3 regions of the Paenibacillus provencensis genome follow, and region 3 is predicted to be linked to each of the others. Evidence: predicted binding sites of a transcription regulator. Region 3 holds the regulator's gene; each other region holds the start of a gene.
The links. Region 3 encodes CtsR, which represses protease genes until heat stress. Its sites were predicted from a motif close to ATGGTCAATAAAGGTCAAACA; they were not measured.
Positions count from the first base shown of each region.

Region 1 (3,284 bases), on a different contig from region 3:
AGCGCACCTTCTTTAGCTTCTACAGTTGCGTTCAGACGACCATGAGTTGTGTCGTATTTAAGCAAGTGAGCCAAAGTGCTCACGTCTGTCAAATCATTGATTGCTACGATTTCTACATCGCTGTTGTTCAGCGCTGCGCGGAATACGTTACGTCCAATACGTCCAAAACCGTTAATACCTACTTTTACCATGAGTAAGTTCCTCCCAAGTTTTGCTTTAAATTTTTATATATTCAAGACAAGCCTGTTAAGGCCCATCAAGACAACGAATCCATAACTCTATAAATCTTTAACAATTTCAGCTGCTGCCGCTTCATCTATGACTAGAATATCTTCTTGTCCGAAGCGAAGCACCGCCTGTATCGAAGCTGCCTTGCTCTTACCGCCTGCAATAGCGATAACAACCTCGGTACGTCTGATATCCTCTAAGCGCATACCCAGGGTCAGCATCGTATGAACAATCTCGCCCTCGCTATTGAAATAATAGCCGAAGGATTCTGCCACGGCACCCTCATCACGTATTTCAGTGACCGTCTGTGGTGCCAGCTTGCGCCGTTTGGCCATTTCCATCGCACCGCCTATTCCGTGAATCACGATGCGCGCATTACGGATCATATCCAGAATTTCCTGTATGTTGGAGTCTTGTATCAGTGAATCATAGGCATGATTGCTTAATAGATCCGGTACATGCAAGAGCCGATATTGTGCTCCAAGCTTCTTCGCCATCATGGAAGCAATCGTATTCGCCTGAAGCTCCAAGCTCTCTCCAAGACCACCTCGTGCAGGCACGAGCCATACATCTCGCTTGGATGATGATGGGGTTAGATGCTCTGCAATCGCTGCTGTTGTGGAACCGCCCGTTACAGCTACCACATCCTCATCATGCATGACACTCAGCAGTGCTTTCGCTCCGGCGCGCCCCAGCTCTCGCTTAGCATATTCCGAATGCTCAGAATCCCCTGGAACGACAATGACCTTCTGAAGTCCATAAGTTCTTCTGATCTGCTCTTCCATCTCTGATAGTCCAAACAATTCCTTGGCTACAGGTTCAAGCATTTCAAGCAGCTCTTCTCCAGCCTGACTTATTCTCATTCCCACCGTTTCAATCTCAATGAGTCCTTGCGATTTCAGCAGATCCGTCTCTGCTCTGAGTACACGCTCCGTCATATCCATGGCGTTCGCAAGTGTTCTTCTGCCAATCAATTCCGAAATCATGATCTGGCGTAGAATCGTATATCTCTTCTTCATTACGTCCATGAGATCAGGTAGAAGCTGCTTCTGCACTTCTAATATCGTTCGCATGCTATCCACTTCCGCAAGCTCCTTCATTCCGGTCTCTGAGGTGGACTAAAAATGTCCCGGGTTAACTTTTTAAGTCCCACGTTTATTTTAACCAAATCTAACGTGGGATGCAAGGGGTCCAAAAGTATATTTTACAAAGCCGTTTCCCTTTATTCGCTTGTGTAAAATATCACAATTAAAAAAGCGATACCATCGGTTTTCATCCCTTCATCTATAGGTTGTACAAATATGTTCAACATCAAACTCTATCATGGAACTCTCTTGCAAATTTTTTCGCATTCAGATATAATCAATATTACTGTCATAGACAGTTACTTGAATGTGCGCCCGTGGTCCAACGGATATGACGTAGGCCTCCGGAGCCTGAGATCGAGGTTCGATTCCTCGCGGGCGCGCCATTACTATATAGTGGCTTCATATACATTTAACCGATGAAACCGAACAGGTTTCTTTTTTTATCAAATTAGTTTGACTTTCTTTGACTTTTTGTTTGAAATTGTTTATGATGTGGTTAATACGGAAACAGTAAGTATATGTAGATGAAGTTCCTGTTCTCGTGTCTCGTGAACTTAAGACTCTAAATTTTTTTGAGGAGGTTTTTCGCATGAGTTATATTCCTATGGTCGTAGAACAAAGCAATCGCGGTGAACGCGCTTATGACATTTATTCCAGACTGCTGAAAGATCGTATCATTTTCCTTGGCAGTGATGTCAACGATGTCGTCGCTAATTCCATCATTGCTCAAATGCTGTTTCTAGCTGCGGAAGATCCAGAGAAAGACATTCATTTATACATTAACAGCCCTGGCGGTTCCATCACGGCGGGTATGGCAATATATGATACAATGCAATTTATTAAACCCGATGTTTCCACGATCTGTATGGGTATGGCTGCTTCAATGGGTGCCTTCCTGCTTAACGCAGGTGCGAAGGGCAAGCGTTTTGCTCTCCCTAACAGTGAAGTGATGATCCATCAGCCGCTTGGTGGAGCGCAAGGCCAAGCCTCTGATATTGAAATTCGTGCACGCCGTATTCTCAAAATGCGCGATAAGCTGAACCACATCCTAGCTGAACGTACAGGTCAGCCTCTCGAACGCATTGAACGCGACACAGACCGCGATAACTTCATGTCCGCTGAAGAAGCGAAGGCATACGGATTGGTTGACCAAGTTCTTGAGTCTTCCACATCTGCGCAAGGTCTATAAGCTGTAATAACACCAAAATCCTCGTTCCTGATTTGAAGGGACGAGGATTTTATGTTTTTTTGAATACCATTTTTCAGTTTATTTAACACCATTGTGTAAAGCTCTGACATTGCTACTTCAGCTCATACCGTACTGTCAGCTGAGTAGACAACTTAATTTCTCCACTCTCAATTGCTGTGTTTGCACTGTCTTCGGCTTTACTAGTTGACTGCAATTCCAGCGACTCTCTGTGATAAGTAATGGGTTCGTCCAGACTTCCCTGGCTGACGCTGAGCACGATACCCAGCTGACGCTGAGCCGCATTCGCTATCGCTCCAGCTTTAAGCTTCGCATTCGCCATGGCCTTATCAATAACTTGTGTTTCAAACGCTTCGGTATCCTCTATCGAGAACACAACATTATCGATCTGATTCGCACCCGCATTTGTTGCAGCATCCAGCAGCTCGCCGACTTTCTCAAGATTACGGTAAGACACTTTGAGCGTATGATAAGCAGTGTAGCCTTTAATTTTCTGTCCATCCTTCTCGCTGTAAGTATAATTGGGCTGTACATAGAATTGATTGGTCTGAATATCCTTGCTGTCCACTTTCCAGGTATTCTTCAGCAGTGTATTAATCTTTTGAATTTTGGCTGCGTTCGCTTTTTGCGCTGCTGCAGCGGTATCCGCTTCTGATGATGCTCCAATCGACAAATAGGCAATATCCGGCTTAACTGCTATTTCACCTTTCCCTGTGACCGAAATGAAGTTCTGCATCGCTGCTGCCTCCTGGGCTAATGCT
Region 1 is NZ_JBHTKX010000010.1:52,623-55,906, forward strand. It holds gene gap (type I glyceraldehyde-3-phosphate dehydrogenase) at 1-191, opposite strand, end outside; gene ACFQ3J_RS25450 (sugar-binding transcriptional regulator) at 279-1,301, opposite strand; tRNA gene ACFQ3J_RS25455 (tRNA-Arg) at 1,625-1,699, shown strand; gene clpP (ATP-dependent Clp endopeptidase proteolytic subunit ClpP) at 1,906-2,505, shown strand; gene ACFQ3J_RS25465 (SIMPL domain-containing protein) at 2,618-3,284, opposite strand, start outside.
Region 1: the regulator CtsR is predicted to act here: its motif matches at 1,767-1,787, upstream of clpP (ATP-dependent Clp endopeptidase proteolytic subunit ClpP).

Region 2 (3,284 bases), on a different contig from region 3:
GAACCATTCCAAGGTACTCACCCGGCTTCAGATCCTTCTGCTCAGCAGAAGAGTTGAATCCGATCACTTTTTTGCCGATACGGCGTTTGATCATTTGCTCGAGTCCGTCAAAGGCACCGCCACAGATGAACAAAATATTCGTCGTATCGATTTGAATGAATTCCTGATGAGGGTGCTTACGTCCGCCTTGCGGTGGAACAGAAGCAACCGTACCCTCTAGAATTTTGAGGAGGGCCTGCTGTACGCCTTCACCGGAAACGTCGCGAGTAATCGATGGGTTCTCCGACTTACGTGCTACTTTATCAATCTCATCGATATAAATAATGCCGCGTTCTGCCTTTTCTACATCATAATCGGCAGCTTGAATGAGCTTGAGCAGAATGTTCTCAACGTCTTCACCTACGTATCCTGCTTCTGTAAGCGAGGTCGCGTCTGCAATCGCAAATGGAACGTTCAAAATCTTCGCCATGGTTTGAGCTAAGAGCGTTTTACCTGAACCCGTTGGTCCCAATAGCAAAATGTTACTCTTCGACATTTCCACATCGTCAATTTTGCTCTGTGTATTAATGCGCTTGTAATGATTATATACAGCAACAGACAGCGATTTCTTCGCTTGTTCCTGACCGATAACATATTGATCCAAAATATCACGAATCTGCATCGGTTTTGGAATATCCTTCAGATCAATCTCTTCATCATGACCGAGCTCTTCCTCTACAATCTCTGCACATAGCTCGATGCATTCGTCACAAATATATACCCCTGGTCCAGCCACAAGCTTACGAACCTGTTCCTGGGATTTACCACAGAAAGAACATTTAAGCTGTCCTTTCTCATCGTTAAATTTAAACATCTAACCACCCCTTTAAGAATTAATCGGTCTGGTGAGTACTTGGTCAATGATACGGTATTCTAAAGCTTCTTCCGCACTCATAAAATAGTCGCGGTCCGTATCACGCTCGATTTTATCAAGGGGTTGACCCGTACGCTCCACATAGATCTGATTAAGCTTCTGACGCGTTTTAATAATCCAGTCGGCGTGAATTTGAATATCGGATGCCTGACCTTGGATCCCGCCAAGCGGCTGATGTATCATAACTTCACTGTTCTCCAGCGCATAGCGCTTGCCAGGTGCACCCGCAGTGAGCAGAAGTGAGCCCATGCTGGCAGCCATCCCTACGCAGATGGTTGAAACGTCTGGCTTAATAAATTGCATTGTATCATATATACCCAACCCTGCTGTAACAGAACCACCTGGCGAATTGATATATAAACTGATATCCTTCTCCGGATCCTCTGCAGACAAGAATAAGAGCTGAGCAATAACGCTGTTGGCCACATCATCATCTATTGCACCGCTCAGAAAGATAATACGATCCTTCAGTAGTCTTGAATATATATCGTAAGAACGTTCACCGCGATTGGTTTGTTCAACAACCATAGGCACGAGATTCATGTTCCGACCTCTTCTCCATTATAGAATCTTACTGCCACATCAATCAGGGTTAAATAAATATCAGTCTTAATTTTATCATGTTCCCTGTTCAATGTCATTTATGACTGCTTTTCTCAGCCAATAGCTGCTGAAGAGAAAGCTTGATCATATTTAACCATTTTTTTTATGTATGTGCAAATCGGACTTCCATCCTATGGAGTCAAGACCTATAACTCAAGTATATGGAAGGTACAGTTAAAATATCACGACAGCTCACGCATTACCATTTAATAGTATATTTAACTATAAAATGGATATAGAAGAGAAGAAATAAGGCACGTTTAGTAAAATACCTTACGTGCCTTATCTGTTATATTTCTAACGTAATGTGTAATATTATTCTTCTGTTGCTTCTACAGCAGCTTCCTCAGCTGGAGCGTTAACTTCTACGCTGTTTGCAAGAAGGAAGTCGATCGTTTTGCGAAGCAGAGCTTCTTCACGAAGGCTGTCGAAAGAACCGTTGCTTTCGAGAATTTGACGAATCTCTTCTGGAGTACGTCTGAAGGAAGCCGCCATGTTGTTCAGCTCTTCGTTAATATCCTCATCGGATACTTCAATGTTCTCTTGCTTACCGATTGCTTCAAGAACCAGGTTGTTGCGTACGCGTTTTTCAGCATCGCCCTTCATTTGGTTTTGAAGATCTGCTTCTGTTTGACCGGAGAAGCTCATGAACATTTCAAGGTTCATGCCTTGTTGACGAAGGCGGTTGTCAAAGTCACGCATCATGTTGCGTACTTCGGTGTTAACCATTCCTTGTGGAATTTCAACTTCTGCGTTAGCAGCCGCTTTCTCAACAACAACATTCTCTTGGTTTGCTTTTGCTTCTTCTGCTTTGCGCTCAGACAGCTGCTTCGTAAGATCTTCTTTGTACTCAGCAAGAGTATCGAATTCACTTACGTCTTTAGCAAACTCATCGTCGATTGCAGGAAGCACTTTGCGTTTGATTTCGTGTACTTTCACTTTGAAGATGGCTTTCTTGCCAGCAAGCTCTGCTGCATGATATTCCTCAGGGAATGTCACTTCAACATCCTTGTTGTCGCCAGTTGAAAGACCGATGACTTGTTCTTCAAAGCCAGGGATAAATGTGTTGGAACCCAGTTCCAGGGAGTGACGCTCTGCTTGTCCACCATCGAACAATTCCCCATCAACAGAACCTTCATAATCGATTACAGCGATATCGCCGGACTCCGCTGTACCTTCTTCGATGACTACCAGCTCAGCATGACGTTGTTGCAGACGCTCAAGCTCAGCTGTCAGTTCTTCTTCGGAAACTTCTGTGTTCGCCTTAGGAACTTCAAGTCCTTTGTACTCGCCAAGTTTAGCTTCAGGTTTAACAACAACTTTTGCTTTGAATTTGAAAGTTTCACCTTTAGCGAATTGATCGATGTCCACTTCTGGTTGTTCAACAGGGAAGATTTCTGTTTGGTCAACAGCTTCCGTGTAAACTTCAGGAAGAAGGATATCAATTGCGTCTTGGTACAGGCTCTCAACGCCGAAACGAGCTTCGAAGATCGAGCGAGGCACTTTACCTTTACGGAATCCAGGTACATTTATTTGTCTAACGACTTTATTAAAAGCCTTGTCGAGAGCAGCAGCTACACGATCTGCGTCTACTTCAACTTCAAGAACCCCAAGGTTCTTCTCTATTTTTTCCCAAGTTGCTTTCATTTATGCTTTCCCCTCCAAATTTCACATGTTCACCATGTCAAGCGCGTACAAAATAACCATTTTAGTATAAACAACATTAAATGCAATTTCAAGGGTAAACCCTTGTAGCCGTCAAAAGGAA
Region 2 is NZ_JBHTKX010000005.1:186,442-189,725, reverse strand. It holds gene clpX (ATP-dependent protease ATP-binding subunit ClpX) at 1-853, opposite strand, end outside; gene clpP (ATP-dependent Clp endopeptidase proteolytic subunit ClpP) at 866-1,456, opposite strand; gene tig (trigger factor) at 1,832-3,163, opposite strand.
Region 2: the regulator CtsR is predicted to act here: its motif matches at 1,594-1,614, upstream of clpP (ATP-dependent Clp endopeptidase proteolytic subunit ClpP).

Region 3 (3,284 bases):
TGAATAATTGATATGGGCTTCGAACACATCATCAATCGCTGATGCTCTCTTCCATGCCTCCTGCACCTGGAAACCTGGGAATAAACATTGGATACGCAAGTGATCCTCTTCATTCACCATAATGCTAATGGATTCATCTTCACTGAGGATTACAGCTCCGTTTCTCGATTCGTTCGCAAGATCGGGGCTGATCAAATGTTTTTCGACCAGAACTTCTTTATCGAATTGATCCAGTTCATTCAAATTCAGTACATGGAATTCACCAAACTTATGAACCTCCTCAAATCCAAGAACATCAATAATGTTGCGACGCACTTCTCTCGACTGTTCTTCTGTTGCCAGCATTGGAAACGGAAAGCTCTGCACATTACGAGCGACTCTTACCCGGCTACTGATGACAATCTCTGAGTCAGCAGCGGTATTCCGCATCCAATCACTTAGTGGTTTTTCGGTAAACCGGATATCCGACATGGTGCACACCTCCTTACTCTATTACCAAACTTTACTCCTGTGTTATCTCTTTTTCAAGCTCACGAATCTGGTCACGCAATTTAGCGGCCTCTTCAAATTCCTGAAGATTGATCTTCTCCTGCATTTCACGCTTGAATTCATCCACTCTTCGTTTCAGGTGGATTTTCTCCCCTGCGCGCACGGGTACTTTCCCGATATGTGTGGTGTTGCCATGCACGCGTTTCAGAAGCGGATCCAAGCGACTGGAGAAATGATTGTAGCAGGAGCTGCAGCCAAATCGGTTCAGCTTACTGAACTGACTAAACGTCATTCCGCATTGCTCACAGCGAAGTGTCTCCGGAGACGGTGCTCCAGCCGTTTTATATTTGCCTGATTCAAAGTCCATAAGACCAGACAAGAGCCCATGAATGGAAAAACCATTAGAGATACCTGAGATATGGTCACCTTTTTCCTTAGCACAGTTCTCGCAAATATGGAATTCCGTCTTCTCTCCGTTTACTATCTTTGTAAAATGGAGCGTTGCTGCGCGTTCATTACATTGTTGACACATCATAACCGCTTACCTCCTTTGCTTCACTTTCTTGATCATATGAACAATCCTATTCATTTGCCCAAGACCGAGATCAGCATTGCTTTTAGCATTCGAGCGCGAATCTGATCCCGATAGGGAAGTTTAATAAGCAGTACTTCTCGCGATATAGCCGCCTTGACCAAAGCAGCCTCTCTGCGGTTGAGGAATCCGGCCTCTTCCAGCTGATAGATAAGCCCTTCTGCTGCCGTCTGATTAATCTCATCCCCAATATGCTGATGAAAATGCCCGTTTAGAGCAAACTGTGCAGGAAGCTCCACACGCTGAATGCGAATATATCCGCCCCCGCCACGTTTACTTTCCACCAGATAGCCTTTTTCAAGGGTAAACCTTGTACTGATGACGTAATTAATCTGAGACGGTACACAAGAGAACTTATCAGCGAGATCGTTTCTTTGGATCTCAATCATGCCTTCAGAGCTATCCTGCAAAATATTTTTCAGATATTGTTCGATAATATCAGAAATATTGCGCATTCTACATCCCCCACTATATTAGCCCCTTAATAGCTCGAAATCATTACATTAAATTACACGGATCATCTGTATCTAAGGAAAAATCTCCCTACTGAGGTTACTACCCATCCTTGAAATTACCCATCTCGGATGGAGTGCGAATCTCTTTCGCATATAAAACTCACATTAGAAGTCCCCTGATACATTTATCTGTTTGATCTCTGTTGACTTTGACTTTCTTTGACTTTGTATTCATTATATCACATTATGTAGAATTCTCAAGAGGCGTTCCTTTTTCATTTTTCTCATTTTGACATAAAATATGCGCCTTACGAAAAAAACTCCCCTGAATTGTTCAGGAGAGTTTAAAACTTCAAGTATCTTACCTAAGCCTGAGCTGCCACAAAGTTAAATTAGAAGAAGTCCATAAAAAATGTTCGACCCGCAGGAATCACATGATCAAGCTGGGTTGCTCTAAGCGGGTTCCCTGCTAATCGTTCCATTAAATAAAGTTCTCGTGGCCGCTTGTAGCCCATAAACATCGCTGTAAATGACTGAATGTCCCCAGATACATCCGCAGATAACTTATCATCAGAAGGAAGAGGTTCTATATTGCCGTGTCCATCCTCGCTTACGGTCAGCTGCCAGAATCCCGTATTCCAGGATGCGACAGGATCCTCCACTTGGAGGATCAGGTTCAAGCTATGCTTCGCTTCAAACGGATACTGATCGATAAAAGCTCTCAAATCAACAATACGTGCCATAAAATAAGGAACAAGCTCCTGCTTCACTCTCGGTTCAGGCAGCAAGAAGGGCAGCTCGTCGTCTACGGGTACCATGCTTATCTTAAACTGCTCACTAGGATGGTTTGCAAAATAAGTCAGCAGCGCACGGCGTGCATTCTCATTCAGATAAACAAACTCATCACATATAAGCTCTTTGTCTTTATTCTCGTAAAGCACATATCCTTGCGCCTCTCCTTCAGGAGAATAGTACACTGCCGTATGTCCATCCTCGTTCAGCACGGAGCGCTTCCACCATGCTTCATCACGGACTAAGGTACCATTATAGCGACTGACAAAAGATTGATACAACCCATCAAGTATAGCGATATCTGTTACATCACGGACAATCTTCCCCTCGTATTCTACTCTTGGGGGGAGCTGGCGAGCTTGAATGAAGTACCTTTTGTATTCCGCAAAGACCTCCCAGCCGTATTTACGATAAAAGGGCACCAAAAAAGGGTGTAAGAACGATAGGCTCTGTCCTTGATTTTTCATTTCCTGCAGCGCATGCTTGAGCAATTGGGAGACATGACCCTTTCTACGGTTTTCCGGCCAAGTGGCGACCCCCGCAATGCCCCCCATATCAAATATTTTACCATTTACATATACTTTAAAAGGCAATAGCGTCAGCTTCGCTTGCAGCTCTTCATCATCAAACAAGCCCCAGTACTGCTCAGGAACGAAGTGCTGCCTACGCTTTTCCTTCTCATCGGCTGTCAGCTTATACCTAAAAGCATATTCAGATAACTGTGTACTTACATCAAACTCTTCCATTTTCAATTGCCGAATTTCCATGGTCCCACCTCACTATTTTTATTATTTTGTAAGTTAGCACATTTGTAGTCTCTATGTATTTATGAGAGTGAATATAGGGATTCAGTCTAGCAAAAGTTTGTCAGATCTAAATCTAATTGTCAATCTGAAGAGCTCTATATAAGAGGTCATGCAAATAAAAAAGACACTATCGATGAAAATCGATAGTGT
Region 3 is NZ_JBHTKX010000012.1:144-3,427, reverse strand. It holds gene ACFQ3J_RS25975 (protein arginine kinase) at 1-471, opposite strand, end outside; gene ACFQ3J_RS25970 (UvrB/UvrC motif-containing protein) at 503-1,024, opposite strand; gene ACFQ3J_RS25965 (CtsR family transcriptional regulator) at 1,075-1,536, opposite strand; gene ACFQ3J_RS25960 (GNAT family N-acetyltransferase) at 1,929-3,095, opposite strand.